2 regions of the Microbacterium sp. NPDC056052 genome follow, and region 1 is predicted to be linked to the other one. Evidence: predicted binding sites of a transcription regulator. Region 1 holds the regulator's gene; the other holds the start of a gene.
The links. Region 1 encodes HspR, which represses chaperone genes until heat shock. Its sites were predicted from a motif close to AAGTTGAGTCNNNNNGACTCAACTT; they were not measured.
Positions count from the first base shown of each region.

Region 2: ACFC1J_RS17185 (ATP-dependent Clp protease ATP-binding subunit) is a predicted target of HspR. The motif match lies at 7,047-7,071, and genes of this name have one in related genera.

Region 1 covers NZ_JBHJWV010000002.1:46,406-61,267, reverse strand. The annotation lists gene ACFC1J_RS04370 (carbohydrate ABC transporter permease) at 1-600, opposite strand, end outside; gene ACFC1J_RS04365 (carbohydrate ABC transporter permease) at 600-1,526, opposite strand; gene ACFC1J_RS04360 (ABC transporter substrate-binding protein) at 1,610-2,980, opposite strand; gene ACFC1J_RS04355 (heat shock protein transcriptional repressor HspR) at 3,346-3,825, opposite strand; gene ACFC1J_RS04350 (DnaJ C-terminal domain-containing protein) at 4,030-5,016, opposite strand; gene grpE (nucleotide exchange factor GrpE) at 5,020-5,682, opposite strand; gene dnaK (molecular chaperone DnaK) at 5,682-7,541, opposite strand; gene ACFC1J_RS04335 (NIPSNAP family protein) at 7,723-8,049, opposite strand; gene ACFC1J_RS04330 (DUF3817 domain-containing protein) at 8,164-8,628, opposite strand; gene ACFC1J_RS04325 (serine protein kinase RIO) at 8,903-9,781, shown strand; gene ACFC1J_RS04320 (hypothetical protein) at 10,157-10,426, opposite strand; gene ACFC1J_RS04315 (sirohydrochlorin chelatase) at 10,520-11,248, shown strand; gene ACFC1J_RS04310 (hypothetical protein) at 11,406-12,446, shown strand; gene ACFC1J_RS04305 (nitrite/sulfite reductase) at 12,787-14,514, shown strand; gene ACFC1J_RS04300 (phosphoadenylyl-sulfate reductase) at 14,655-14,862, shown strand, end outside.
Region 2 covers NZ_JBHJWV010000009.1:155,306-170,167, reverse strand. The annotation lists gene ACFC1J_RS17210 (ATP-dependent helicase) at 1-1,295, shown strand, start outside; gene ACFC1J_RS17205 (EI24 domain-containing protein) at 1,343-2,122, shown strand; gene ACFC1J_RS17200 (DNA-formamidopyrimidine glycosylase family protein) at 2,115-2,888, shown strand; gene ACFC1J_RS17195 (transferase) at 2,990-3,397, shown strand; gene ACFC1J_RS17190 (LysR substrate-binding domain-containing protein) at 3,485-4,258, shown strand; gene ACFC1J_RS17185 (ATP-dependent Clp protease ATP-binding subunit) at 4,477-7,032, opposite strand; gene ACFC1J_RS17180 (GMP synthase) at 7,152-7,880, shown strand; gene ACFC1J_RS17175 (glutaminase) at 8,025-8,510, opposite strand; gene ACFC1J_RS17170 (DoxX family protein) at 8,601-9,077, opposite strand; gene purU (formyltetrahydrofolate deformylase) at 9,385-10,236, shown strand; gene ACFC1J_RS17160 (NAD(P)H-dependent flavin oxidoreductase) at 10,294-11,334, opposite strand; gene ACFC1J_RS17155 (DMT family transporter) at 11,376-12,308, opposite strand; gene ACFC1J_RS17150 (alcohol dehydrogenase catalytic domain-containing protein) at 12,463-13,620, opposite strand; gene ACFC1J_RS17145 (phosphonatase-like hydrolase) at 13,622-14,344, opposite strand; gene ACFC1J_RS17140 (TIGR03364 family FAD-dependent oxidoreductase) at 14,341-14,862, opposite strand, start outside.

The sequences.
Region 1 (14,862 bases):
CATCGCGGCCTCCTCGAGGCTCGCCGGGATGTTCAGGTAGAACTGCCGGATGAAGAACACCGAGGCAGCACTGGCGGCGCCCGGGAGCACGAGCACCGCGAGCGTGTCGAGCATCGCGAGCTTCGTCACCACGATGAAGCTCGTGAGCAGGATCGTCATCCCCGGGATGAACATGGTCGTGATGACGGCGACCCAGAGCGTCCGCTGGAACCGGAACTCGAGCCGGGCGAACGCATATGCGGCGAACGAGTTCACGGTGAGGCTGAGCACCGTGAACAGGATCGCCCCGAGGAAGGTCCAGCCGAGCGTGCGCAGGAACGTCTCGTCGCCCAGGATCTGCCCGTAGTTCTCCCAGTGCCACACCTCGGGGAAGAACTGGAAGGGCGTGCTCAGCACCTCGGTCTTCGCCTTGAAGCCGGCGATCACCATCCACGCGAGCGGGAACAGTGCGGCGAGCAGGAAGATCAGGCCCACCACGCCCTTGCCGACGAGCGCGGCCCAGCCGCCGAGGCCGTGCGGCATCGCGAGCCGACGGTGATCCTTGCCGTCCAGGACGATCCGGGTGGTCTCGGGCACGGTGCTCTGGCGCGTCGCGCTCATCAGTCGACCAGCCTCTCGGAGTTGATGAACTTGAACACGAGGGCCGACACGGATCCCAGCACCACGAACAGCAGCAGCGCCGCGGCGATCGAGTAGCCCACGTTCACGTCGTTGCGGAAGTGGTTGAAGATGAACAGGTTCGGCAGGGTGGTCGAGTCCAGCGGACCGCCCTGGGTCATCACGAGGGGCAGCTCGAACTGCTGGATGGCGGCCACGAAGCCCGTGATGAGCAGGTACAGGAACACGTTCTTCATCTGCGGCATCGTGATGTAGAAGGTCTTCTGCCACCATCCCGCGCCCTCCATCGCGGCCGCCTCGTAGTACTCCGTCGGGATGTCGACCATCGCGGCGACCATGATGAGCGAGGTCAGGCCCATGCCGAGCCAGACCGCCGGCACGGCGACGGAGAGCAGCGCCCAGGCCGGATCCCCGATCCAGGACACCGGGTCGATGTGGAAGGCGGCGAGCACGGCGTTCAGGATCCCGCCGTCGTACGCGTAGATCACCACGAAGATGATGGAGGCGATGACGCCGGAGATGATCGTGGGGATGTAGATGCTGACCTTGAGGATGGTCGCCAGCCGGCGGGACAGGGTCACCACGAGGCTCGCGAACAGGAACGCGAGCACGAGCATCGGGGGCACCGTCAGCAGGACGAACAGGAAGCCGCGGCCGATCGTGGCGACGAACAGCGGGTCCGTCAGGACGTCGGCGTAGTTCTTCCCGCCGACGAACTGTGGATCCTTGTAGAAGCTCCAGTCCTGGAACGACAGGAACCCCGCGTACACCGCCGGCCACGCGACGAAGACGCCGAGCAGGATCACCACGGGCGCGAGCATCAGGTAGGCGAGCTTCGTGTCGCGACTCCGGTACTTGGCGTGCCGGCTCTTGGCCGTGTGCCTGTCGTCGATCGCTTCGGTGGCCATCGTCTCTCCCCGTCGTTCTGAGGTGCTGGGCGCGGGCTGCGCGGTCGGGGACGGCCGCGCAGCGGTCCCCGACCGCGCCGTGCTCACTTCTTGGGAGCCTTGCCGGGCAGGTCCTGCGACTGGATGACCTTCTGGATCGCGGCATTCGCCGTGTTGATCGCGTCATCCGGCGAGGCTGCGCCCTTCATCACCGACTCCATCGCGGTGCCGACCGCGAGCGAGACGTCCCACGGGTAGGTGGGCTCGGAGATCGCGTCCGGTGCGATGTCGTTCGTGATGACGCTCGACCACGGCGCCTTGGCCGCGGCCTCGTCCTTGGCGACGGCGTCCTGCACCGTCTTGCGCACCGGAACCTTGGTGAACTGCGTGTTCACGAAGAAGGGCACGAGGTTCTGCGGATCGCCGGCGAGCGACCACTCCAGGAACTTCCCCGCGTCCTCGGCGTTCTTGGTCTTCGCGTCGATGACCCATTTGAAGTTGCCGAGCGTGGTGGCGGTGCGACCGTCGGCGTTCGAGGCGTTCGGGAAGGCGCCGATCCCGGTCTTGGCGAGCAGGTCGGGGTAGTCGGATCCGATCTCGGACATCATCCACGAGCCGGAGACCTTGAAGGCGACCTTCTTCTGGCCGAAGTCCTTGCCCTCGACGTAGGCGGCGAGCGCCTGCTTGGGCATGTAGCCCTTGTCCCACAGCTCCTTGTACTTCGACATCAGGTCGCGGTACCCGGCGTTGTCGATGTCCGGCGACTTCCAGTCGTCCGTCAGCGCGGTGTGCCCGGCGAAGTTGTACTGCTGGCCGACGGTCGACCAGGCGAAGGTGATGGCGTCGGATGCGGGCGAGATGCAGTACTGGCCCTGGGCGAGCGTCGGCTGGATCTTCGCGCAGTCGGCGAGCAGGTCGTCCCACGTGGCCGGAGCCTTGTCGGTGTCCACGCCCGCTTTGGAGAGCATGTCCTTGTTCCAGAACAGCACCGTCTGGGCCTCCTGCAGGAGCGGATACGCGTAGTAGGTTCCGCCGATCTCGGACACCGACTTCGCGGAGTCGATGATCTCGCCGAGCTTGGATTTGTCGACGACCTTACCGAGGTCGTACAGCTGCCCCGCGTTCACGGCGTCCTGGATGCTGCCGGAGTGCGTGTAGATGTCGGGGGCCTTACCCGCGGCCTGGGCGGCCTTCATCTTCTGGTCCCAGGCGTCGGCGGGGATCTCGGTGTCCTTGACGACGATCTTGTCCTGCGAGGCGTTGAACTTCTTGACGATGTCCTTGTACCAGGCGTTCTCCGGCGGGGTGAACGTGCGGTGCCAGAACTCGATCGTGGTCTTGCCACTCGAGTCCCCTCCGCCTCCGGCAGACTGGCCAGGAGTGCTCGAGCCGCAGCCTGCGAGCAGTCCAACCGCCGTGATGCCGCCCAGTGCGGCCATCACCACCCGGCGCGTGCGCTGTGTGTCCGTCTTCATGGGTTCCTCCTCGGGAACACGACTTCCTCGTCGATTCGGTGCTGGGTCCGGCACAGGGGGCCGGGTCCGCGGTCGCGCTGAGTCGGCATCGACCGGGCTGCACTCAGATTAGGCGAAATCGATTTCAGACACAAGACGATCTTCGTTGATTCAGGAAATCCGTGCGACCGGTTGCCGCTCTCGCTCCCTGCGGAACTCCGGGTTGCGCTTCGTGACCCTCGCTGCAACTCCTGGGATCGCCGTGCAGGAAATCGATTTCAGGCACGCTCGCCCTCCCCGCGGCGGGAGATGCGCACTGGGACGAACGTCCGAGAAAGACCCGGCGGACTGATCGCGGGCGCGCGGACGGCGCCCGCCTGCGGCGCTCAGCGCGCGCTGTCGTCCGGATCGTCGGCGAGGTCGTCGGGGTGATCCTGAGCACTCCCCCACGGCCGCCACAGCACGACCTCGGTGGAGCGGCGGATCCGGCGTCCGGACGGGACGGCCATGACGGATCCGGTCGTGCCCGCGGCGAAGACGCGCACGCCGGGGCGGTTGGCACGCTCCTCGCGCAGTGCGAGCTCGAGCTCGACCACACGGCGATGCAGTGTGCGCACCTCGTCCTCGAGGTCGAGCAGGCGCGCGATCGCGGGCAGGCTCATGCCCTCGCTGGACAGCTGGGCGACCTCGCGCAGCTGTTCGATGTCGCGCATCGAATAGCGGCGGGATCCGCCGCGGGTGCGTCCGGGCACGACGAGCCCGATCCGGTCGTACTGGCGCAGGGTCTGCGGGTGCATCCCCGCGAGCTCGGCCGCGACGGCGATCGCGAAGACCGGGGTGTCGGCGCTCATGCGCTCATCGGGCATGACGCACCTCCGGCACTGCCGTTCCGGTCGGGCGCCCTTCGTCTCGCTGCGCTCGCTCAGGGACCGACGAACCGGTTCCTGAAGCGGCTCGCTCAGGGACCGACGAACCGGTTCCTGAAGCGAGGCGCTCAGGGACCGACGAACCGGTTCCTGAGCGAGGAGCGCAGCGACGAGACGAAGGACGCTCAACGGCCGAGAGGCTCATCACGCCCGCGCCTTCGCCAGCAGCTCGGCGCGCGGGTTCTCCGCAGGCTCGGCGGCGCGGAAGCGCTCCAGCGCCTCGCGCGCGGCGTCGTCGAGGTGCGACGGCACGGCCACCTGGACCTCAGCGAGCAGGTCGCCGGTGCCCTTGGACGTCGTGACGCCTCGGCCCTTGACCCGCAGCACGCGACCGGACGGCGTACCCGGCGCGACCTTGAGCTTGACCGGATCGCCACCGAGCGTCGGCACCTCGATCGTGGCGCCGAGTGCCGCCTCGGTGAAGGTGATCGGCACGGTGACGCGCAGGTTGAGCCCGTCGCGGGTGAACACCGGATGCGGCTTCACAGCGACCTGCACCACGATGTCGCCGTTCTCCCCGCCGTCGGGCGAAGGCCGCCCGCGTCCGCGGAGACGGATCTTCTGCCCGTCCTTCACGCCGGCGGGGATCTTCACCTTGAGCGGCCGACCGTCCTCGCCCTGCAGCGTGACGGTCTCGCCCTGCACCGCGGTCGCGAACGACAGCGTCGTGCGGGCCGTGACGTCGGCGCCCTTCTGCGGGCCGCCGAAGCCCCGGTAGCCGCCGGACGGCTGACCGAAGCGCCCGGATCCGAAGGATCCGCCACCCTGGTTGAACATCGCGAAGATGTCGTCGAAGTCGCCCTGCTGGCCGCCACGGCCCCGGCCGAACGCGCTGAACACGTCCTCGAAGCCGCCGTTGCCGGCGCTCCCCGGAGCCGTGAAGCGCGCACCGCCGGCGCCCATCGCGCGGATCTGGTCGTACTCGGCGCGCTGCTCCGTGTCGGAGAGCACCGAGTACGCCTCGCTGATCTCCTTGAACTTCGCCTCCGCCGCGGCGTCGCCGGGGTTGGAGTCGGGGTGGTGCTTGCGCGCGAGCTTGCGGTAGGTCTTCTTCAGATCCGCCTCGGAGACGTCCTTCGAGACGCCGAGGGTCTTGTAGAAGTCCTTGTCGAACCAGTCCTGGCTAGCCATATGCTAAGCGGTCCCTGAGCCTGCCGAAGGGTCTGCGGGAACGGCGACGACGACCTTGGCGGGACGCAGTTCGACGTCGCCCAGGCGGTAGCCCACCTCGACGACCTCGAGCACGACGGCCTTCGCAACTCCCGGAGTGGGCTGCTGGAAGATCGCCTCGTGCTGCTGCGGGTCGAACTCGTCGCCCTTCTCGCCGTAGGAGATCACGCCGAGGCGCTCGACGACCGAACGGACCTTGTCGGCGATCGCGGCGAAGGGGGTCCCCTCCACCAGATCGCCGTGCGTGGCGGCGCGGTCGAGGTCGTCGAGCACGGGGAGCAGGCCCTTGGCGGCCTCGCCCTTCGCGCGCTGGATCTCGATGCCGCGCTGCTCCTCGGTGCGGCGGCGGTAGTTCGCGTACTCGGCCTGAAGGCGCTTGAGGTCGACGAGCAGCGTGTGCTCGGCGTCGTGGAGGGCTGCGTCCTCCACCGCGTCCTCGGCGAGCGCGTCGTCGTTCTGCGCGATGTTCAGGATGTCGTCGACCGTGAGCTCTTCGGCGTCCTGCGTGTCATCGGATCCTTCGACGGGCTCAGGGACCGGCCCGGGGCCGGACGCGTTCGCGTCCGACCCCTGACCGCCGACCTCACGGCCCTCTTCGGGCTCTTCGAAGTCCTTGGGATCCGTCATTACTTCTTCTCGTCCTCGTCGTCCACGACCTCGGCGTCCACGACGTCCTCATCGGACGCCGCGCTCTCGCCGGCGGGCGCGCCCTCGGAGGCTCCGGGGGCCGCGTCGGCCTGGGACTGCGCGTAGATCGCCTCGCCGAGCTTCGTCTGCGACTGGTTCAGCTTGTCGAACGCGGTCTTCACGGCCTCGTCGTCCTCGCCGGCCAGTGCGGTCTTGAGCGCGTCGACGTCGGCCTTGACCTCGGTCTTGACGTCCTCGGGGAGCTTGTCCTCGTTCTCCGAGATGAGCTTCTCGATCGAGTACGACAGCGTCTCGGCCTGGTTGCGGACCTCGGCCGACTCGCGGCGCTTCTTGTCCTCGGCGGCGTGCTCCTCGGCCTCGCGCACCATGCGGTCGATGTCGTCCTTCGAGAGCGACGAGCCGCCCGTGATGGTCATCGACTGCTCCTTGCCCGTGCCCTTGTCCTTGGCGGACACGTGCACGATGCCGTTCGCATCGATGTCGAAGGTGACCTCGACCTGCGGGATGCCGCGCGGAGCCGGCGCGATGCCGGTCAGCTCGAACGTGCCCAGCGGCTTGTTGTCGCGGGTGAACTCGCGCTCACCCTGGAAGACCTGGATCGCGACCGACGGCTGGTTGTCGTCGGCGGTCGTGAAGGTCTCGCTGCGCTTGGTCGGGATGGCGGTGTTGCGCTCGATGAGCTTGGTCATCATGCCGCCCTTGGTCTCGATGCCGAGGCTCAGCGGGGTGACGTCGATGAGGAGGACGTCTTTGCGCTCGCCCTTGAGGACACCGGCCTGCAGGGCGGCGCCGACGGCGACGACCTCGTCCGGGTTCACGCCCTTGTTGGCCTCCTTGCCGGTCTCGCGCTTGACGAGCTCGGCCACGGCGGGCATGCGGGTGGAACCGCCGACGAGCACGACGTGCGCGATGTCACCGACCTTGATGCCGGCCTCGCGGATGACGTCCTCGAAGGGCTTCTTGGTGCGGTCGAGCAGGTCCTTGGTGAGGTCCTCGAACTTCGCGCGGGTGATCGTCTCGCTCAGCGACACGGGGCCGTTCTCGGTGAGCGACAGGTACGGCAGGTTGACGCTGGTCGACGTCGAGGAGCTGAGCTCCTTCTTCGCCTGCTCCGCGGCCTCCTTGAGGCGCTGCAGCGCGATCTTGTCGCCCGAGACGTCGACGCCGGTCGAGTCCTTGAACTGCTTGATCAGGTAGTCGACGAGACGCTGGTCCCAGTCGTCGCCGCCGAGGCGGTTGTCACCGGCGGTGGAGCGCACCTGGATGGTGGAGAAGTCGTCGTCCTTGCCCACCTCGAGCAACGAGACGTCGAACGTGCCGCCACCGAGGTCGAAGACGAGGATGAGCTCGTCCTCCTTGCCCTTGTCGAGGCCGTAGGCGAGGGCCGCGGCGGTCGGCTCGTTGATGATGCGCAGGACGTTGAGGCCCGAGATCTCGCCGGCCTCCTTGGTGGCCTGACGCTCGGCGTCGTTGAAGTACGCCGGGACGGTGATGACCGCGTCGGTCACGGTGTCGCCCAGGTACGCCTCGGCGTCACGCTTGAGCTTCTGCAGGATGCGCGCGGAGATCTCCTGCGGCGTCCACTTCTTGCCGTCCACGTCGAACGACCAGTCGGTGCCCATGTGGCGCTTGACCGATGCGATCGTGCGGTCCACGTTGGTGACGGCCTGGCGCTTCGCGGTCTCGCCGACGAGCACCTCCCCGTCCTTGGTGAAGGCGACCACCGAGGGGGTGGTCCGGAAGCCTTCGGCGTTGGCGATGACCTTGGGCTCGCCGCCCTCGAGGACGCTGACGACGGAGTTCGTCGTACCGAGGTCGATACCGACAGCACGTGCCATTTGTTTTCTCCTTCAGTCGGAAGTTTCTGGGAAAGTCTGCGCGATCCCCTGTTCCACCGGAGAAGATCCCTGCGAAACCTGAGTCGCGATGACTCAAGGGTACGCTCGACGTCAAGAGTTGTCAACAAACTTGATACCAGTCGGCTCAAGTTTGGTGATGGGGCTCGGATCCTCTCGGAACTCAGGATCCGAGCGCGTCGACCGTCGCGTCGTCCAGCGTGAGGACGACCTCCTGATAGGAGGCGATCATCGCCAGCACCTCCTCGCGGTAACCCTCCCGCCAGAGCGCGCTGCCGTAGAAGCGGTCCTCCTGCTCGTCCCGATGGACGGTCGAGTCGAACGCACGCATGAGGACGTACGACACGTCGTCATGCTCGCTCGCGCCGTAGCGCACCACGCGGATCCCCTGATCGGCGAGCATCGGCATGACCTTCGTGCGGAAGAGGTCGTGGAAGCCCTCACGGGCACCGGGATGCAGGACGTAGGAGCGGATCTCGAGCACGGTCATGACGACTCCGGAAGAGGACGGCGGGCGCGGATGACCGCCATCCTCGCACGGCACCCCGTGCCCGATCCAGACTCTTCCGCGCGCGATCCAGACTCCTCCACGGTCGGACTGCGGTCAGTGGCCCCCGCCGGGAGGGCCGATCAGCAGCAGCACCGCGAAGAGCGCGGCGACCGCGGCGACGATGAGCAGCGCGAGCACCCACGGACGGTGCAGGAACCAGCGCATCGCGCGGTCGTACCAGGCGGCGTCGCGCGGGTCCTCGGTCTGCTCCAGACGCCAGTCGCCGGCGAGGCGGCCGCTGCGGTGCAGCCAGATCTCGGCGGGGATCGTGGCGTAGGGCACGATCGCGCTCGCGATCGCGAGGATCGCGACGCCGACGCCCCAGCGCTGGTGGAACGCGAGCAGCACCGCCGTAGCGCCGTAGGAGAGGAAGACGAAGCCGTGGATGGATCCTGCGATCGTCACGAGCACCGGCGGCAGACCCGTGGCGCGGCCGATCAGTGCGCCGATCAGCAGGGTCCAGGTGATGGCCTCCGCGATCGCGAGCACGCGGAAAAGGCGGGCGGGAGTGGTGAACACGTCTCTCCTCGGGTCGGGTCCCCTCCAGCGTAGGGATCGGGAACCGCCCGTCGCCTCCCGCCGGCCTCCACCTTTCGATGGGTCTTCGGGATTCTCCGCGAGGGCTTCCGCGCGAGCGCCACGGCCCCGTAGACTCGGCGGGCACCGGGAACGCCCCGGGATCCGAGGGAAGGAGCTGACGATGAACGTCTCTGTTGTCGCGCCCTTCGCCGACCTTCTTCCCTGAGGCCGCCCGCCCGATCCCTTCGCGAGCGGCCCCGACCCGGAGCTTCTCGTGATCCCTTCCTCCGCATCCTCGGATGCTTCTGATTCCCTGTTCCTCTCCGCCGCCGATGACGACGACCTCGGCCTTTCCTTCGCCGATGTCGAACTCGGCGAAGGCCAGCGCTGGACCACCTGGCCCGCCGCGACGCCGACCGAACGCGGCCCGCAACCACGCCCCGACTGGGTCGTGACCTCAGCCGGCGCGGTCGACACCGAGCTCGGCATCCTCAAGACCGGCAAGGAGGCCGATGTCTTCCTCCTCGAGCGCGCTGTGCCGGGCGATCCCGGCCAGCGCACGCTCCTCGCCGCCAAGCGCTACCGCGGCACGGAGCACCGCTCGTTCCACCGCTCCGCCGTGTACACCGAGGGCCGGCGCACGCGGAACTCCCGCGACGCCCGCGCGCTCGCGAAGAAGTCGGAGCACGGCCGCGGGGTCGCCGCCGCGCAGTGGTCGCTGGCCGAATTCGAGGCCCTGCGCCGGATGTGGGAGCTCGGCGCCCCCGTGCCCTATCCGGTGCAGGTGAGCGGCACCGAGGTGCTCATGGAGTTCATCGGATCCGCCGACGGCGCCGCGGCACCCCGGCTCGCGCAGGTGCGGCACGATCCGGAGATGCTCCCCGATCTGTTCGCGCAGGTCACCGCACTCATGCGAACCTTCGCCAGGGCCGGGGTCGCGCACGGCGACCTGTCCCCGTACAACCTGCTCGTCCAGGACGGCCGTGTGATCGTGATCGACCTGCCGCAGATCGTGGACACGGTCGCGAACCCGCAGGGTCTGGATCTGCTGCACCGCGACTGCGTCAACGTGTGCGACTGGTTCGCCCGACAGCGCCTCGACGTCGACGCCGAAGAGCTCTTCGGCGAGCTGGTCGCGGAGTCGTTCGGGTGAGGTCGATCGTTGAGCGCGCGCAACATCGTTCTTGGACACATGCGACGCCATCGCGGATCAGCTAACCTGGACGTACACCCCCAGATGCTTCGGCTACTGGTTAGAAGGCCCCGCTCCGGCGGGGCCTTCGGAATTTCTGCACTGGCTTACGGTGCCCGCCGCCATTTCAACGGCCTGCGCACAGTGCCGTGGGCGTCCGATATTTCCTCCGGCAACTGCGATACAGCCAGGCTCTCGATCGTCACCTGCCGGTGAATCGAAATCCCCGTCTGCTTGAGTTCGTTACTCGCCCGCTTCCGTTCCATAGGCGAAAGCAGTCCGATCCGTTTCCCCAGCTCTTCGCAGACCGAACGCATCGGCGTCACGAGATCGGAATCATTGCTGAGCACGACGAACAGTGGCCAACGCCCGAAGATAGGCCTGCTGCCGTTGTGGCGAATCACGGTCCGCGCCGGGAAGGGCCTTCACGATCGCGGTGAAGTAGCGGACCCTCACCCGCTCATACTCCGGGAGCAGCGCACGCGCCAAGGCCTCCAGATCAAGCCATTTGTCCTGCGGCTGCCCTTCAAGGAGGCGTCGATAGAGATTGAACCCGTCGACGTAGACCGAAACCGTCGGCCGGGGCGAGGCGAGTCCGTCGATCATGGCAACCGAGCGTAGCGATTCCCCCGGCGGGGCCGATTTCGGTGTGTGAAGAACTTCCGAGCACTATCCACGGCATCCGCATACACTCCGACCATGCCCCGCCCCGCACTGCTCGCCGTGTCGCACGGCACCTCGGATGCCGCCGGCGCCGCCGCGATCGCGCTGCTCGTGCGCCGCGTCGCCGAGCGCCTCCCCGATGTCGCCGTGCACGCCGGATTCGTCGACGTGCAGGAGCCGGATGCACCGACGGCCCTGGCCTCGGTCGAGGGGCCGGTGGTCGTCGTGCCGCTGCTGCTGTCGCAGGGCTTCCACGTGCAGGTGGATCTGGGCGGCGCCGCCCGGACACGCGACGATGCGGTCGTGACGGATCCGCTCGGACCCGACCCGCGACTCGCGGAGGTGCTCGCGCTCCGGCTGGCGGAGGCCCCCGCTCCCGACCGCGATCCCGGCGCAGATGCGGATGCGGATGGTCCGATCGTGCTCGCCGTCGCGGGATCCCGGGATCCGCGCTCCCTGCCCGACGCCGAGGCGATGGCGGCGCAGCTGGGCGAGCGCCTCGACCGCCCGGTCGTGCCCGCCTACCTCGCCGCGCGGGAACCGAGCCTCGCCGACGCCCTCGCCGCGCATCCCGGCGCCCCCGTGTCGACCTACCTGCTCGCGCACGGCTACTTCTTCGACGTCGCGGAGCGCGCGGCCGGATCCGCCCTCGCGGAGCCGCTGCTCGATGCGGGCGAACCGCCCGCTCCGCTCGTGGACCTCGTGATCGACCGCTATCTCGCAGGCGCTGCGCGGCTCGCCGATCCGCCCGGATCCGGTCAGTGAGCGCGGACACTCCTCGACGCCGAGGCCTCGCACCGGCCTGAGCGCGGAACTTCTTCCCGACCCGTTCACCCGGGCGCAACCTCGGCATCGCCCGAGCGGAGCAGTGTGGCTTGCGACGCTCTTCCCGGAGCGCCGCAGCCTACCGAAGGAGCTACGCATGCGCGCCTCTCGAGCACTTCTTTCCCTTGCCGCCGCGCTGGCCGCCGTCGCGGCCAGCGCGAGTCCCGCGTTCGCTGCCGGGGCCGCAGATGCCCCGGGACAGGACAAGCCCGGCCACTACTCGTTCGCCGTCATCGGCGACGTCCCCTACGGCGCCGCGCAGCAGGCGCTGTTCCCGCAGTGGATCCAGGAGATCAACGCCGCGGATCCTGCGATGACCTTCCACGTCGGCGACATCAAGAACGGATCGACGCGCTGCGACGACGCCCTCTATCAGCAGGTCAAGGGCGACTTCGACACCTTCACCAACCCCCTGATCTACACCCCGGGCGACAACGAGTGGACCGACTGCCACCGTGCGAACAACGGTGCGTACAACCCCCTCGAGCGCCTCGCCTACGACCGCTCCGTGTTCTTCTCGAACCCGGGGGTCTCCCTCGGGCAGAACCCGGCGAAGGTCGACGCGCAGACCGCGGCCGGCTTCCCGGAGAACGTGTCGCTGCGCCGCCAGGGCGTCGACTTCGCCGTGATCCACGTGGTGGGCAGCAACGACGGCGTCCAGCCGTGGACGGGGCTCGGCGACACCAGCCCGCGACCCGAACAGCTCGCCGCGGAGCAGGCGCGCATGGCGAACGCGATCTCGCTCGTGAAGAGCACCTTCGCGACCGCGAGGCAGAAGCACGACCGCGCCGTCATGGTGCTGCTCCAGGCCGACATGTTCGACCCGACCTACGCGCCCGCGTGGAGCGACATCTCGGCGTTCCAGGGCCTCGTGCAGACGCTCGTCGACGAGTCGAGCGCGTTCGACGGCGAGGTGTACCTGGTCAACGGGGACAGCCACGTCTACAACGACGACAAGCCGCTCGCGGCGGACTCCGCCTGGCTGAACACGTACGGCGTGACCGGCTCGGCCGACAACCTCACGCGCCTGACGGTCGACGGGTCCTCGAACAACAAGGACTGGCTGAGTGTCACGATCAACCGCCCGGGCGCCGCGCAGGTGCTGAGCTGGGAGCGCGTCCCGTACGTCGCGCACTGATTCGCGGAAGGCAGAGGCGCACCGCCGACGCCATGAGAGGGAAAGCGTCGCTCGCACGGCGGTGCGGGCGACCTTTTCCCTCTTGAGCGTCCGGCGACCTCGGGGGCGAGATGGATTTCGCTGCCCCGAACCCGCCCAGAACGGCGAGATCCATCTTCGACGGGCGACGGATCCGCGGAGCCGATGAGGCGCGACGGCGGGGCCGATGAACCGCACGGCGGGCCCTCCATCCAACCGCATCCGCCCGTGAAGAATCTGCACCATGTCGAACAATGACGCCCCGTGTCGGAGGGCGTGACATACACGGGCGTCCGCGCGGATCCGCACGTAGCGTGTCCGCATGTCTCCCGAACCGACCGCTGCCGTGCGCGGCGCACGACCGACGACCGATCGCGCTCGCCCGCCGCGCCCGTCGTCCAAGCCCAACGGTCAGTGGAAGATCGACGGCACCGCGCCGCTCAACGGCAACGAGGAGTGGAAGCAGGTCGACAACGGCCTGAGCGTGCGCGAGCGCATCGAGCAGGTGTACTCGAAGGGCGGCTTCGCGAGCATCGACCCGACCGACCTGCACGGCCGCTTCCGTGTGTGGGGTCTGTACACGCAGCGCAAGCCGGGCATCGACGGCGGCCGCACCGCGACGCTCACGCCGGAGGAGCTCGAGGACAAGTACTTCATGATGCGCGTGCGCATCGACGGCGGACAGCTGACCACCGAGCAGCTGCGCGTCATCGCAGGGATCTCCGTCGATTTCGCGCGCGACACGGCCGATGTCACCGATCGGCAGAACATCCAGCTGCACTGGGTGCGCGTCGAGGACGTGCCGGAGATCTGGCGGCGCCTGGAGGCGGTCGGCCTGCAGACCACCGAGGCCTGCGGCGACGTGCCGCGCGTCGTGCTCGGCTCGCCCGTCGCGGGGATCGCCGCGGACGAGATCATCGACCCGACCGCGCAGATCGACGAGATCACCGAGCGGTTCATCGGCGACCCGGAACTCGCGAACCTGCCCCGCAAGTTCAAGACGGCCATCACAGGACACCCCAGCCAGGACGTCGTGCACGAGATCAACGACGTCGCGTTCGTCGGCGTCGTGCACCCCGACCTCGGGGTGGGCTACGACCTCTGGGTGGGCGGCGCGCTGTCGACCACCCCCCGCCTCGGCGAGCGCCTCGGCGTGTTCGTCGCTCCAGAGCTCGTCGCCGAGGTGTGGCACGGGGTGACCAGGATCTTCCGCGACTACGGCTACCGCCGGCTGCGGAACAAGGCCCGCCTGAAGTTCCTGCTGGCGGAGTGGGGCACCGAGAAGTTCCGCCGGATCCTCGAGACCGAGTACCTGGGCGCACCGCTCCCCGACGGCCCCGCGGCTCCCCAGCCGACCAGCCCGGGCGACCACGTGGGCATCCACCGGCAGAAGGACGGCCGGTTCTACATCGGAGTCACCCCGCTCGTCGGGCGGATCTCCGGCCCGTCGCTGGCGAAGCTGGCCGACCTCGTCGAAGAGCACGGCTCGGCGCGGCTGCGCACGACCCCGCACCAGAAGCTGGTCATCCTGGACATCCCGGAGGACCGCGTCCCCTCCCTCGTCGCCGGGCTCGATGCGCTCGGGCTGTCCTCGCGTCCCGACCTGTTCCGGCGCAGCACGATCGCGTGCACGGGCATCGAGTTCTGCAAGCTCGCGATCGTGGAGACCAAGGTGAACGCGGCCGCCGCCGTCGAGCAGCTCGAGGACCGCCTGGCCGGCATCGACCTGCCGCACCCGATCTCGCTCCACGTCAACGGCTGCCCCAACTCGTGCGCCCGCATCCAGACCGCCGACATCGGCTTGAAGGGCCAGCTCGTCACGATCGACGGCGAGCAGGTGCCCGGCTATCAGGTGCACCTCGGCGGCGGACTCGCATCCCCGCTGCGGGAGGAGGCCGGGCTCGGCCGCACGGTGCGCGGCCTGAAGGTCACCGCCGACGGCATCGCCGACTACACAGAACGGGTCGTGCGCCGGTTCCTCGCCGACCGGGAGGCCGACGAGACCTTCGCGGTCTGGGCGCACCGCGCCGACGAGGAGGCACTGCAGTGAGCACGTCCGAACCGGTCGTTGAGCGACCCTTCGACTCGCTGCCGCTCGCTCAGGGCGGGTCTGCGCGAGACGAAACGCGGCGCCCTTCCGAAGACGGCGTTTCGTCTCGGTCGGCTGCGCCGTCCTCGCTCAACGTCCCCGTGAAGCGTCCACTCGACGAGCTGCGCGCGCTCGCCGAGCGCGGCGCCGCGGAGCTGCGCAGCGGATCCCCCGACGAGGCCTCGCCCGCAGAGGCGGTCGCCTGGGTCGCGCAGAACGTCTCACCGCGCCTCGCCGCCGTCGCCTGCTCGATGGCCGACGCCGCGCTGCCGCACCTGGTCGCCGAGGCGATCCCTGGTATCGACGTGC
Region 2 (14,862 bases), on a different contig from region 1:
TTCCGGAGTGGCAGCACCTCGCGCGGCCGCTCGAGGGCATCGACGGGGTCGCGACCGCGATCGAGCAGCTCGCCGGCGTGCCGATCCCGGCGAGCGCCTGGGAGTCGCTGGTCCTGCCGCAGCGCGTGCGCGACTACACCCCCGCCATGCTCGACGAGCTGACCAGCTCCGGCGAGGTCGTCTGGGCCGGTCACGGCGCGCTCCCCGGCCGCGACGGCTGGGTCTCCCTGCACCCCGCGGATCTCGCGCCGTTCACGGTGCCGTTCGCCGAAGAGGCGCCGGAGCCGGGATCCCTCGAAGCGCAGCTGCTCGCCGCGCTCGCCTCGGGCGGCGCGTACTTCGCCGCCCAGCTGCGCGAGACGATCGCGTCGCTCGAGCAGCCGACTCCGCCGGGAGGCGCCGCGAACGAGGCCTCCGTGGTCGAGGCGCTCTGGAACCTCGCGTGGTCGGGCCACGTCACGAACGACACCTTCGCGCCGATCCGTGCGCTTCTGAGCGGCGGCAACCAGGCGCACAAGGTCGCGCGCCGCGCCCCGCGCGCACGCACCTTCCGAGGCATGTCCCTCGCACGGCCGGCCTCCACGCCGCGCCCGCTCAACGTCGGAGGGCGCTGGTCGCTGCTGCCGGAGGCGGAGACGGATCCGGCCCGGCGCGCCACGGTCTCCGCGGGTCTGCTGCTGGACCGCTACGGCGTCGTCACGCGGGGATCCGTGCAGTCGGAGGGCCTGCCGGGCGGCTTCGCCCAGACCTACCGGGTGCTCGCGGGGTTCGAGGAGGCGGGGCACTGCCGGCGCGGCTACGTGATCGAGAAGCTCGGCGCGGCCCAGTTCGCCGCCTCCGCCACGATCGACCGCCTCCGCACCTTCGCCGGGCTCGCCGATCCCCCTCCGCGGACCGCGCGCACGCTGGCCGCGACCGACCCCGCCAACCCGTACGGGGCGGCGCTCGGCTGGCCGCGGCGGGACGGGGCCGACACGGCCGCAGGTGCGGTCTCGCACCGGCCGGGTCGCAAGGCCGGGGCCCTGGTCGTGCTGGTCGACGGCGCCCTCGCGCTCTACCTCGAGCGCGGCGGGAAGAGCGTGCTCGCGTTCACGGACGACGAGGACGAGCTGCGCGCCGCGACCGTCGACCTGGCGGCGACCGCGAAGGCGCGGCGGCTGGAGACGCTCACGGTTGAGAAGGTGAACGGCGACGGGATGTACGGCACGACCGGCGGTTCCGCGCTCGGACGGCTGCTGCAGGAGGCCGGATTCGTCGCCACTCCGCGCGGCTACACGCTGCGGAAGACGCTGTGATCCGAGCCGGATCCGCGACGGCCCGGCAGGACGCATACCCTGGTGGCATGATCCGTGAGTTCGCCGCGGGATTCGGCACCCTGGTGCGCGGATTCGGTCTCTGGCGCACGCACCCGCGCCTGCTCGCGCTCGGACTCATCCCCGCCGCGATCAGCTTCGCCGTGCTCGCGGCGGCGCTGATCCCACTGGGCTTCTCGCTCGGCACGATCACGACCTGGATGACGCCGTTCGCCGACGGATGGATCGCCGGGTGGCGCGACGCGCTGCGCATCGCGCTCGGCATCGTGCTCTTCGTCGCGGCCGCGGTGCTGTCCGGATTGGTGTTCACCGCACTCACGCTGACGATCGGCGACCCGTTCTACCAGCGCATCTGGCGAGGGGTGGAGCGATCGCTGGGAGGGGCGGAGCCGACCGGAGAGACCGGCTTCTGGAGCACCGTCGGCGAGGGCCTGCGCCTGATCCTGCTCGGCGCTCTCGTCGCCCTGCTCACCCTGCTCCTGGGTTTCATCCCGCTCGTGGGCGGTGTGTTCGCGACCGTGGTCGGGGTGCTGCTGTCGGGCCGGCTGCTCGCGCGGGAGCTGACCGGACGCGCCTTCGACGCCCGCGGCCTCGACCACGCCGCCCGGATGCGTCTGCTGGGCGCAGGGCGCGCACGAGTGCTCGGCTTCGGCGTCGCCACCCAGCTCTGCTTCATGGTCCCGCTCGGCGCGATCATCACGATGCCCGCCGCCGTCGCCGGATCCACGATGCTGGCCCGCGCCCTGACCGATCACGCCGGCGTCGACGGATCCGGAAGCCCTGCCGGAGAGGCGTCGGCGCATGCCTGAGGGCGACACCGTCTACCGCGCAGCGCATCGCCTCGACGATGCGCTGCGCGACGGCGTCGTCACCCGCTTCGACCTGCGGGTGCCGGAGCTCGCGACCGCCGACCTCACCGGATCCGTCGTGCACGCCGTGGTTCCGCGCGGCAAGCACATCCTGATGAGGATCGGCGACTCGACGCTCCGCTCGCATCTGCGCATGGACGGCGCCTGGCACCTGTACCGCCCCGGCGAGCGCTGGCGGGCACCCGGATACACCGCCCGCGCGATCGTGAGCACCGCGGACGCGGAGGCGGTGGGCTTCGATGTCTCGATGCTGGCGCTCGTCCCGACCGCGCAGGAGGACACGCTCCTCGCGCACCTCGGACCGGATCCGCTGGGCGCCGACTGGGACCTCGCGGAAGCGGCGCGGCGCCTCGGCGCCGACCGACGCCCGATCCACGTCGCACTGCTCGATCAGCGCAACGTGGCGGGGTTCGGCAACGAGTACGCCGCAGAGCTGCTGTTCCTGCGCGGGGTGCGCCCCACGACGCCCGCGACCGAGGTCGACGTCACCGCCCTGCTGGAGCTCGGGGCGCGCACGATCCTCGCCAACCGCGATCGCCTCGACCGCACCTTCACGGGCATCGCTCAACGGGGCCGCACGACCTGGGTCTACGGACGGGCGCATCGTATGTGCCGGCGCTGCGGCGCGCTCATCGAGAGCGGCGAGCTCGGGGCGGATCCGACCGAGGAGCGCCGCACCTTCTGGTGCCCCCGCTGTCAGCGCTGACCCGCGTGCCCGACACGCGCGAAGTGCGTGCACGGGAATAGATCCGCCATCGTCACGGTTGCAGATGTATCCGGGGAAAGTCCCGGGCACGGGAGGTTTTCGTGGGCAAGAACTACGTCGACATCGAGGACGGCCAGGGCGGCACGCTGCGCTATCGCAAGCACGCCAACGGCCGCGGCCTTATCGCGCACGGTGCCAAGGTGCACCCGCAGGCGGTCGTGGAAGCGGGCGCCTACGTCGAACCGCGCGCGAAGGTCGGGGCCGGAGCGCGCGTCGCGCGCGGGGCCTGGATCGAACCCGACGCGGTCGTGGGCGTGAACGCCCGGATCGAGGCCCATGCCCATATCGGGCAGGGGGCCGTGATCGGGGACGGCGCGAGCATCGGCGTCCGCACCGAGGTCGGGGCCGGAGCGCACATCGCGCGCGGCGCCCGCATCGGGGACGACGAGATCATCGCCGCCGGCATGACGCTGGACACCGACCGCAAGGGGCTCTGGCTCGCCGCCTGAGCGGCGCGGCTTTCCGCTCGCCGCCTGGCGGCGCTGCGACGCCGTCGGCGCAGGGGATCTCGAGCACCCGCCGGGTACGCTGAACCCATGAGCAGACGAGGCGCATCCGGACGCAAGCCCGCGGTGCGCTCTGCGAAGGGCGGCGCTCGCAGCACGGCCGGCGGTCCGGCCGCCAAGGGCAAGAACGGCGGGAAGCCCGCCGGGAAGTCCGCATCGCGCGGCAAGAAGGCGGAGAAGGTCGTCTTCGACGCCCCGACCACGGTCGATGAACCCCGCACCCTGCGCCTCGGCGCCGTGCCCGGCGCGACCCCGGGACGCTGGATCGACACCTGGAAGGAGCGGATGCCGCTGGTCGCGCTCGAACTCGTGCCGATCCCGTTCGCCGCACAGCGCACCGCCCTGACCGAGGGCATCGTCGACCTCGCGCTCGTGCGCGCGCCGTTCGACAAGGACGGCATGCACGCGATCCCGCTCTACGAGGAGCTCCCCGTGGTGATCGCCGGGGCCGAGTCGCATCTGCTCGCCGCCGAGGAGCTCTCCCCCGCAGACCTGGAGGGAGAGACGCTGCTCACCACGCGCGAGGACGTGCTGGGCGACCTCGACCTTCCGACCGTCCCGTCTCGGATCCCTCCGCTCGAAACGCTCCAGGATGCCGTCGAGACCGTCGCCTCGGGCGTCGGAATACTCGTCGCGCCGATGTCGCTGGCGCGCCTGCATCACCGCAAGGACGTCGACTACCGGATCCTCCGCGAAGCACCGGTCTCCCCGGTGCTGCTGGCCTGGCCGGCCGCTGCCACGACGTCCGACATCGAGGCCTTCGTCGGCGTCGTGCGAGGCCGCCGCGCCACGTCGTCCCGCTGAGTCGGCGCGCACCGGGTCATCCCGGGGTCGTCGAGCGAGCAGGCGAGATCCGGTCGTTGAGCGAGAAGGGCCGCAGGCCCAGCGAGCACCCGGTCGTTGAGCGAGCAGGGCCGCAGGCCCAGCGAGACGAAACGCGGCGCCCTCTCGAGAGCACCGCGTTTCGTCTCCGTCGCCTGCGGCGTCTTCGCTCACCGACCGGGTGAGGACGGCCGGTGGGGTCAGGCCGCCTGCGCCATCTCCGCGGTCGCGGTGACGCGCAGCACGTCGCCGGACGCGTCCACGACCACGCGCCCGCCGTCGCCCAGCTCGCCCGAGACGAACAGATCCGCGATGCGGTCGTCCACCTCGCGCTGGATCAGGCGGCGCAGCGGTCGCGCCCCGTACTCCGGCTCGTAGCCGTGCTCGCCGAGCCACGCCACGGCCGCGTCGGTGACGTCCAGCGTCACGTCGCGGCCCGCAAGGCGCCGAGACGTGGCCTGCAGCAGGAGCCGCACGATGCGGCCCAGCTCGTCGCGGCTGAGCTTCTGGAACAGCACGATCTCGTCGATGCGGTTCAGGAACTCCGGCCGCATGGCCTCACGGAGCTTGCCCATCACCCGCGCCCGCAGGTCCTCCTGCGAGGCGAACCCGTTGGCGGACCCGTCCTGCGAGGCGACGAAACCGAGCGCACCGGAGCGCGATGCGAGGAACTCGGACCCGATGTTCGACGTCATCACGATCACCGTGTTGCGGAAGTCGACCGTGCGCCCCTGACCGTCGGTGAGGCGGCCGTCGTCGAGCACCTGCAGCAGCAGGTTGAACACGTCGGGGTGCGCCTTCTCGATCTCGTCGAACAGCACGATCGCGTAGGGGTTGCGCCGTACGCGCTCGGTCAGCTGCCCCGCCTCGTCGTAGCCGACGTATCCCGGAGGGGCGCCGACGAGCCGCGACACCGTGTGCCGCTCACCGAACTCGCTCATGTCGAAGCGGATGACGGCCGTCTCGTCGTCGGACAGGCGGTCGGCGAGCGCCTTCGCCAGCTCGGTCTTGCCGACGCCGGTCGGACCGAGGAACAGGAAGGATCCGACGGGCCGACGGGCGTCGCCCATGCCGGTGCGGCTGCGGCGCACGGCCCGCGCCACGGCGGCGACCGCGTCGTCCTGCCCGATCACGCGGGCGTGCAGGTCGGACTCGAGGTCCGCCAGGCGCTCGCGCTCGCTCTCGGAGACGCGGCTGACCGGGATCCCGGTCGCGCGCGCGATCACCGCGGCGATCTCCGACTCCCCGACGACCGCGGGCTCGGCGTCCGCCCGGCTCGCGGTGGCGCCGGCGTCGTCGATCCGGGCCTGCACCGCGGCGATCTCGTCGCGGATCCGCGAGGCCTCCTCATAATGCTCGGCGCCGACCGCGGCGTTCTTGCGCGCCTCGAGGTCGGCGAGCTCCGCGAACAGCGCCGCCACGTCGGTCACGATGCCGAGACGCAGCCGCAGCCGCGCACCGGCCTGGTCGATGAGGTCGATCGCCTTGTCCGGCAGCACCCGGTCGGGCAGGTACCGCGCGCTCAGCTCGACGGCGGCACGGATCGCGTCGTCGGTGTAGGCGACCACGTGGTGCTGCTCGTACGCGGGCTTGAGCCCTTCGAGGATGCGCACCGCGTCCTCGATCGAGGGCTCGGCGACCTTCACGGGCTGGAAGCGGCGCTCGAGGGCCGGATCCTTCTCGATCCGGCGGTACTCGGCGAGCGTGGTCGCGCCGACCAGGTGCAGGTCGCCCCGCGCGAGGCGCGGCTTCAGGATGTTGCCGGCGTCCATGCCGCCGCCCTCCCCGGATCCGCCCGCGCCGACGACCGTGTGCACCTCGTCGATGAAGACGATGATCTCGCCCTTGTGCGCGGCGATCTCGTCCATGGTCTTGGTCAGACGCTCCTCGAAGTCGCCACGGTAGCGGGTGCCCGCGAGCATCGCCGGCAGGTCGAGGGCCACGACACGGCGGTCCTTGAGCTGCGCGGGCACGGCGCCGTCGACGATCGCGCGGGCCAGGCCCTCGACGATCGCGGTCTTGCCGACGCCGGCCTCGCCGATCAGCACCGGGTTGTTCTTGGTGCGGCGGCTGAGGATCTCGATGGTCTGCTCGATCTCGGAGGCGCGGCCGATCACGGGGTCGAGCGCGCCCTCGCGCGCACGCGCCGTGAGGTCGAGACCGAACTGGTCGAGCATCGGCGTCTCGGATCCGGACGATGCCACCGCGTCCTGGTCCTGGGCCGTGCCCGTGGGCATGGGCTCGCGCAGACCCTGGGTCAGGGCCTCGGCGGTGACGCCGGCGCGGGCGAGGATCTGCCCCGCGGGGGCGTCCTGCCCGAGCACGAGCGCGAAGAACACGTGCTCCGGCTCGATGTAGGTCGCACCCGACGAGCGCGCCACCTGGTAGGCGTGGAACAGCGCGCGGCTGGCGCTCGGTGTGATGGTCGCGGCATCGACGTCGGAGGGCTCGCCCGGAGCGGGCAGACGGGTGTCGACGGCGTCGACGATCGCCCGCGGGGTCACCCCGATGTTGCGGATCGCCTGGTCGACCGCGTCGTCCTCGACGATCGTGCGGAGGACGTGGAGCGCGTCGAGCTCGGTCTGGCCGCGCTCGAGCGCGAAGCGGCCGGCGCGTTGCAGGATGCGCTGGGTGCGCACGGTGAGGAACCGGCTGAGGTCGATCGACCGGGTCTGCCGGGCCTGCTCACCGGCGAGGTAGCGGGCGAGGAACTCGTCGAACGAGCCCGAACCCGCATCGGTGAAGTCGTTGGGCATTTCGCTTCCTCTCAAACTTGAGCGTTGTGCTGTCAACTTCAACGCGTGCGGGTTCGACGGATATTCCCGACCATTGCATCGGACTTCGACCGCCGCCGCCGCTCGCCTAGAATCCAGGGATGGCCTCGCTTCTGTATGTCGGCGTGCGCCCTGAGCTGGATGCGGCGACGGCGGAGCGCGCATCCTTCCGTGTCGCCCTCGGCGTCGACGCCGACGCACTCGACCGCATCGACCTCACCACCAGGGCGCTGCCCGAGGATGTCTTCGACCGCTACGCCGGCCTCGTGATCGGCGGCTCCCCGTTCAACGTCACCGATGTCCGCAAGTCCGAGACGCAGCGCCGCGTCGAGGCGGATCTGGAGCGGATCGCCGAGCGCGCGATCGACGGCGCCACGACCGCGTTCTTCACCTGCTTCGGGATCGGCGTGGTCACGCGCCTCCTCGGCGGCGAGGTCGGCATGGACACCCCGGAGGAGGCGACCGCGGCCGAGATCCGCTGCACGACGGACGCCGCGGCGGATCCGCTGTTCGGTCCCGCAGGAACCGTGTTCCACGCCTTCACGGCGCACAAGGAGGGCTCGGCCGAGGTGCCGCCCGGGGCCGTGCTGCTCGCCGGCAACGACACCTGCCCCGTGCAGGCGTACCGCGTGGGCGCCGATCTGTACGCGACGCAGTTCCACCCCGAGCCGTCCCCGCGCGACTTCGCCGACCGGATGGTGTTCTACCGCACCACCGGATACTTCGACCCGGACGCGTTCCACACGGTGCAGGAGGCCGTGCTCGGATCCGTCGTGACCGAGCCGGCCCGCATCCTGCACCGCTTCGGCGAGCGCGCCCTGACCCGCTGACCCCGCTGCCCCCGCAGGATCCACTGACCGCGAGACTCCCACTGGGCGACGAGACTGCGCGTCTGGCGTGCAGTCTCGTCGCGGAGATGGAGTCTCGCGGACAAGGGGGGCGGATCAGGGACGGGCGCGTCAGGGGTGGGCGCGTCAGGGGTGGGCGGCGCGCAGGAGGGCGATCCGGTCGTCGAGGTAGGAGGAGAGGGGCATCGGGGCGCCGGATGCGGACCAGCGCACCGACGGGATGCCGTCCACGAGGGTGAGCGGACCGGACGAGCCGCCGGCCGACACGGCGGCGACGTCGATCGGGGTCCACCCGACGTGCACCGTCTCGCCGTCGGCGAAGCCGCCGCGCGAGGCCTCCGCCCGGCGCTCGGCCCTGGCACGCGCCGATTCCGCCGCGTAACCCCGGCGCACCGGCGCGGCGGCGCGCAGCACCTCGGCCGTGGCGAACACGGCGTCATCCGCGATCAGGAGCGCGCCGACATGCCAGGCGGATCCGGCGCGCACGATGCGCGGCGCCCGCCATCGCGAGGTCTTCTCGCGCCCGAGCGCCTCCTGCGGCAGCCCGGCGAGGGCATCGCGCGCCCCGTCCAGGAGCACCGCTAGGGGGGCATGCGGTTCGGAGGAGGTCACGGATCCAGGCTATGCCCGCGCGACGCCGACCCCGCCCTCCCGCGCAACGGAAGCAAGGCCAGAACCGGCCCGAGAGGCTTGGTCGGAGGCTCAGCTCGGCTGTGCGTTCGTCGGCCGAACGGCACGCCTTCTCTGCCAGCCCTGGAACAGCACGGCATCGAGGGAGAGCCTTCCCGCGCCGGCGAGCACGAGCGCGAGGCACATCGCGATGATGAGCATGTTGATCTCCCATCCCCCGGTGGCCGTCTCGGCGAAGAAGCCGTGCGGCCCGTTGTACAGCGCGATCGCACCGGCCATGTCGATTGCGATGGCCGCGGCGGCCCAGCGAGTGAAGAGGCCGAGGCCGAGGCCGATCGCACCCCCGAATTCCGCCAACCCGACAAACAGCGCCCACATCGGACCGGGGTTCGCTCCGAGCGACGCCAAGAACGCGCCTGTCCCGGCCACACCTCCTCCGCCGAATGCTCCGAAGAGCTTCTGCGCGCCATGGACGAAGAAATCGATGAGCAGACCGAGCCGCAGGAGCAGGAGCGCGACATCAGTCCAGGCGGAAGTTCTGGCGTTCATGGTCGAGACGACCTCTCTCATCATCGTTGATGGACGGAGTCCGCATATCGGAGGTGACCACAGCATCGACGGAGGAACACCTGCCGATCAATGAGCGGTCCGTCCCTCTGCGCGCAGGCGCAAATCTCCTGCACGCCTGGGCAACTCCGCGCGCGCTCCCCGTCTGATCTGCCGGACATCGCGGTGGTGGCGGCCGAGCCGCGCCCGGCGCGCCTTCGGATCGGTTCGGTTCCGACTGTCGACGATTCGCCTCGCGCGCCGGGGCGCGGCAGAATCGACGGACACCCCGCTTGCAAGGAGACCTGTCATGGCGCAGCCCGACACCGCACGACTGCTCATCGCCTGCGACGATCAGCCAGGGATCGTCGCCGCCGTGGCCGGAGTGCTCGCCGCGCACGGGGCGAACATCATCTCGCTCGACCAGCACTCCACCGACGCCGCCGGCGGGCGCTTCTTCCAGCGCACGGTGCTCCACCGCGACGGGCTTTCCGCCGCGCGTCCCGCGCTCGAGGCGGACCTGGCCGCGGTCGCGGAGCGCTTCGGCATGGAGTGGTCGCTGCACGACGCGTCCAAGCGCAAGCGCGTGGCGATCTTCGTGTCCAAGTACGACCACTGCCTCATGGAGCTGCTCTGGCGCACGCAGCGGGGTCAGCTCGACATCGACGTCACCATGGTGGTCTCGAACCACCCGGATCTGGCGGAGTCGGTGCGCTCGTTCGGGGTGCCGTTCGTGCACATCCCGTCCGGAGACAAGGCCGAGATGGAGCGGCGCCAGCTCGAGCTGCTGCAGGGCAACGTGGATCTGGTCGTCCTCGCGCGCTACATGCAGATCCTCACCGATGACTTCATCGAGGGCCTCGGCGCTCCGGTGATCAACATCCACCACTCGTTCCTGCCGGCCTTCATCGGCGCGAATCCGTACGCGAGGGCCAAGGACCGCGGCGTGAAGCTCATCGGCGCCACGGCGCACTACGCGACGGCGGACCTCGACGAGGGCCCGATCATCGAGCAGGATGTCACGCGCGTCACGCACGCCGAGTCGGCCTCGGAGCTGCAGAGCCGTGGCGCCGACGTAGAGCGCCTGGTGCTCGCGCGGGCCGTGCAGTGGCACGCCGACGACCGCGTCATCGTGCACGGCCGCTCGACCGTCATCCTCTGATCAGACCGTCGTCCTCTGACGGGACCGTTTCCGAGCGGCTCTCGGCAGAGGGGGAGCTCAGGCGGGCACTCCCGCCGCCAGCTCGGCGAACGCCTCCGCCGCGGTCTCGTAGTGGGCCAGCGGCGCCGACTGACCGAGCCACAGCGACTGCAGCTCGCCCTTGTTCTGCTGTCCTGCGGGGGCGCGGAAGCGTCCGGTGATCCAGTTCTGCGCCGGGAACGGCGCGATGGATCCGGCTGCTTCGATCTCGGCGACCACGCGGTTGCGGGCGCCGCGCGCGAGCCGGCCGCTCATGGCCCGCGTGAGCACGGCGCCCTCGGCGGGCGTCGCGCGGATCGCCGCCCTGTGCGCCTCGGTGGCCGCCGACTCCGCCGTGCCGAGGAAGGCCGTGCCCACCTGCACGCCCTGCGCGCCGAGCGCGAACGCGGCGGCGACCCCGCGCCGGTCCGAGATCCCGCCCGCGGCGATCACCGGCACGTCGACCGCGTCGACGACCTGCGGCAGCAGCGAGAACAGGCCGACGACCGAGTCCTCCGCCGGCCGCAGGAACGACACCCGGTGGCCCGCGGCCTCGGCACCGGTCGCGACGATCGCATCCACCCCGCCCTCCGCGAGGGCCTGCGCCTCGGCCACCGTCGTCGCGGTGCCGATCACGTTGATCCCCCTGCGGTGCGCGTCGTCGACGAGCGAGGCCGACGGCACCCCGAAGACGACGCTCAGCACGGCCGGCGCGGCCTCGATGACCGCAGCGAGCTGCTCGTCGAGCGGGGGCAGATATGCCTCGGGGCGGGCCGGAACCTCGGCGCCCACCTCGGCGAAGAACGGGGCGAGGGCCGCCGCGTATTCGTCGTGCTCGGCGCCGGGCTCGACCTCGTCGCCCCGGGGCAGCCAGATGTTGAGTCCGAACGGACGGCGCGTCGCGGCTCTGATCCCGGCAACGGTCGCGCGGATCCGCTCCGCGTCGTAGCCGTAGAGCCCGTAGGACCCGAGCCCTCCGGCCGCGCTCACCGCGGCGACGAGCGGAATCGAGCTGAGCCCGCCGAAGGGCCCGAGGACGACGGGGGTGCGGATGTCGAGGAGATCGGTCAGCGAGCTCATGATCCCGAGGCTACGCCCCGACGGTCATTCGGGGATGACGCTCAGTCGGGGACGACGGAGATGGATCCGGTCAGCGGCGAAGGCGGCTCCTCATCGGGGCGGGCGCCGCGACGACGACGCGCGCCCGCCGTGACGCCGATGCTCGCGATCACGACCAGCGCGATCGCGGCGAGCCGCACCGGCGAGGCGTGCTGCCCGAGCACGAGCAGCCCCGCGATCGTCGCGAAGACCGGCTCGAGGCTGAGGAGGATCCCGAACACCCGCTGCGGCAGGCGGCGGAGCGCCGCGAGCTCGAGGATGTACGGGATCACCGAGGCGAGCAGGGCCGTGAGCGCGGCGAGCCCCAGGACGCGCGGGTCCGCGACCGCGGTGACCGCGGCGGGCACGCCGAAGGGCAGCAGCAGCACCGCGGCCACGGCGAGCGCGACCGCCAGGCCCTCGGTTCCCGTCGTGAGCGCGCCGACGCGGGTGCTCATCCGGATGTACATGATCCAGAACCCTGCAGCGATGAGCGCGAACAGCACGCCCCAGGGATCCAGCGCCTCCGCGCCCGTGAGCCCATCGACCCCGAGCAGCGCCATGCCGAGCAAGGCGATCCCCACCCAGACGGCATCGGCGAGGCGCCGGGTGAGCACCGCGGCCAGCACGAGCGGTCCGAGGAACTCGATCGCGACCGCGGGCCCCAGGGGGATCCGGTCGATCGCGGCGTAGTAGGTGCCGTTCATCGCGGCGATCGAGACGCCGAAGAGGATCGCAGCGGTCCACTGCGCACGGTTCCACCGCCCGAGGCGCGGGCGCGCGATGAGGAGCACCACGATCGCGGCGATGAGCACGCGCAGTCCGGTGACGCCCCAGGACCCGAGCTCCGGGAAGATCGTCGTCGCAACGGCCGCGCCGAACGGCAGCGACAGGCAGGATCCGACAACCAGCAGCACGCCGAGAGCCGGCTGCTGCCGCGGTTCCTGAGAGTTCACCCCTCCAGCCTGGCATGGCTCGGGTGAACGTGTGGCCACCGGCCATGTCCCGATTCTGGCTGACTTCGAGGCGGATTGCCCGCCGGAATCGGGACATGGTGGGGCGCAAAGTGGGACATGGCGGGCATGAAGTGGGACACGGTTACCCGCGCCCTCAGCGCGGGGTGAGCCCGACCCGCAGAGGCGCCCCGGGAGCGGCCGCCTGCACGAGGGCGGCGTCCACCGCGGCGAGCGGATGCACGGCGCCCACGGCGTCGGCGAACGGATGCGCGCGTCCGCGGCCCGCCATGAAGGCGGCCGCGGCATGCAGCTCTGCCCCGGTGTAGTTGTGCACACCCGCCACGCTCACGAGTCCCCGGACGATGCGCTCGGCATCGAGCGGCACCGGATCCGCGGGGAACACGCTGCCCAGCAGCACCACGGCGCCACCCACGTCGACGGCGTCCAGCGCCGCGCGCACGGCGTGTCCCGAGGCCTCGATCACCAGGTCGAACCCCTCCTCCGCGACGTCGTCCGGGCTGATCGCGGTGAGCGCGAACCGCTCGGCGAACGCACGCCGGGCCGGGTCGGGATCCGCGATCTGCACGCGCCCGCCCAGCTCCGCCGCGATCACCGCAGCGGTCAGCCCGACGAGCCCCGCGCCGAGCACGAGCACGCGCTCGCAGGCGAGCACCTCCGCGTCCTCCCCCGCGGACGGAGACGGATCCGGCACCGCACGGCCCCGCAGCGCGGCCCCGCGCGCGATGCCGGCCCAGGCCGTCGCCGTGGCGCACGAGACCGGCGCGAGCGCGGCGGCCGGAAGCGCCTCCGGCACGCGCACGATCCCGGTGCCGGCGCGCAGATGCACGTGTCCGGCGAAGCCGCCGGTGAGCTCCCACCGCGGTTCGATGCGCGCGTGCCCGTACTTCGCGAGCTGCCGGCACTTCTGCGTGCGTCCCGCGAGGCAGCGGTCGCAGTGCCCGCACGAGACCGTCACCGACCAGACCACCCGGTCGCCGATGTGCAGTGCCGCGCCGTCGACGGCGCGTGCGCCCCCGTCCCCGATCGCGATGATCCGACCCACGCTCTCGTGCCCGAGCACGAGCGGCGTCGGCGCATGCCTGCGGCCCTGCACCGTGTGGATGTCGGATCCGCAGATCGTCGACATCTCCACGGCGACCAACACGTCGTGCGGGGCGAGGGCGACGCCGGGCACGGCGAGCACCTCGTGCGGGAGCCCGACGCCGAGCCACGCCATCGCGACGGCGGCCGGCCGCAGCGGCACATCGTGCCGGTGCACCTCTTCTGCGGGGCGGACCAGCGCCGCGCGCATCTCAGTCGGCCGCGATCGGTGCGAGAGCCGGGACGAGTCCGCGATCGGCGAGCGCGCCGAGGAGGGCGGTGACGTCGGGCAGCACGGCATCGGGACCGGCGGTCTCGAGCGCGACGGCATCATGCGCGCCGCTCAGCACCCCGGCCACGAAACCGGCTCCGGCGCGACGGCCGGACTGCACGTCGCTGACCGTGTCCCCGGCGACCGCGACCGCCTGCACCGACGAGGCACCGGCGCGCAGCAGCGCGGTGAGCACGAGGTCGGGGGCGGGGCGTCCGCGGCCCGCGTCCATCGGCGAGAGCACGCCGTCGACGAGATCGTGCCAGTCCAGCGCGTCCAGGAGCGCATCGCGGGTGACCGGGGCGAACCCGGTGGTCAGCCAGACCTTCAGGCCCGCGTCCCGCAACGCGCGGATGGCGTCGGCCGCGCCAGGGATCTCGGTCGCGCCCTGCTCGGCCACGATCGCGGCGTAGGCGGCCTCGAACTGCGCCGTGGCGCGCTCCGCGGCCTCGACGTCGCCGTCGGCGAGGTGCGTGAAGACGTCGATCTTGGACTGCCCCATGGTGTCGCGCACGTACTGCAGTGCCTCGTCCCCGCCGATCCGCGCGGCCACGCCGGTGCGCTCCGCCGCACGCTGGAACGCCTGTTCCACGATGCCGTCGTCGAGCACGGTGGTCCCTGCCATGTCGAGCACGACCAGTTCGATCGGGGTGTGCGGGTTCATGCGTTCTCCTCCTGTGCGATGCCGCCGACGGTGGCGGTCGTTCCTGCGCCGCCGACGATGGCGGTTGTCTCTGTCCCGTCCCCGGCTGAGGATTCGGCGTCCGGGGATCCGGATCCACCCCAGCCGAAGACGCGGGCGGTCTCGATCTCGGCGAGGCCGAGCCCCGTGGTCATGCCGATGCCGGTGGTCGCGGCGAGCGCGAGCACACGCGGGGCGACCTCCTCGATGAGGAACTCCTCGCCGGCGGCCGCGTACACGCCCTGCCAGCGCTCGAGCACACGCAGGCCGCCCACCTCGAAGAGCTCGCGGGCCTCGGCGAGGAACGCGTCGAACGCGGCCTCGGGCTGGAACGGATCCGGCTGCATGGCCTTGTGGTGCGAGTCGCCGAGCAGCAGCGTCCCGTCGGGCAGCTGCGTGTACATCTGGTTCAGGTCGAGCGCGGCCAGCTCCGGGCGTTCGGCGTGCAGCCGCTCCCGGAGCGCCGTCGCGGTGCCGAGACCGGCGAACCGGCGGTAGCG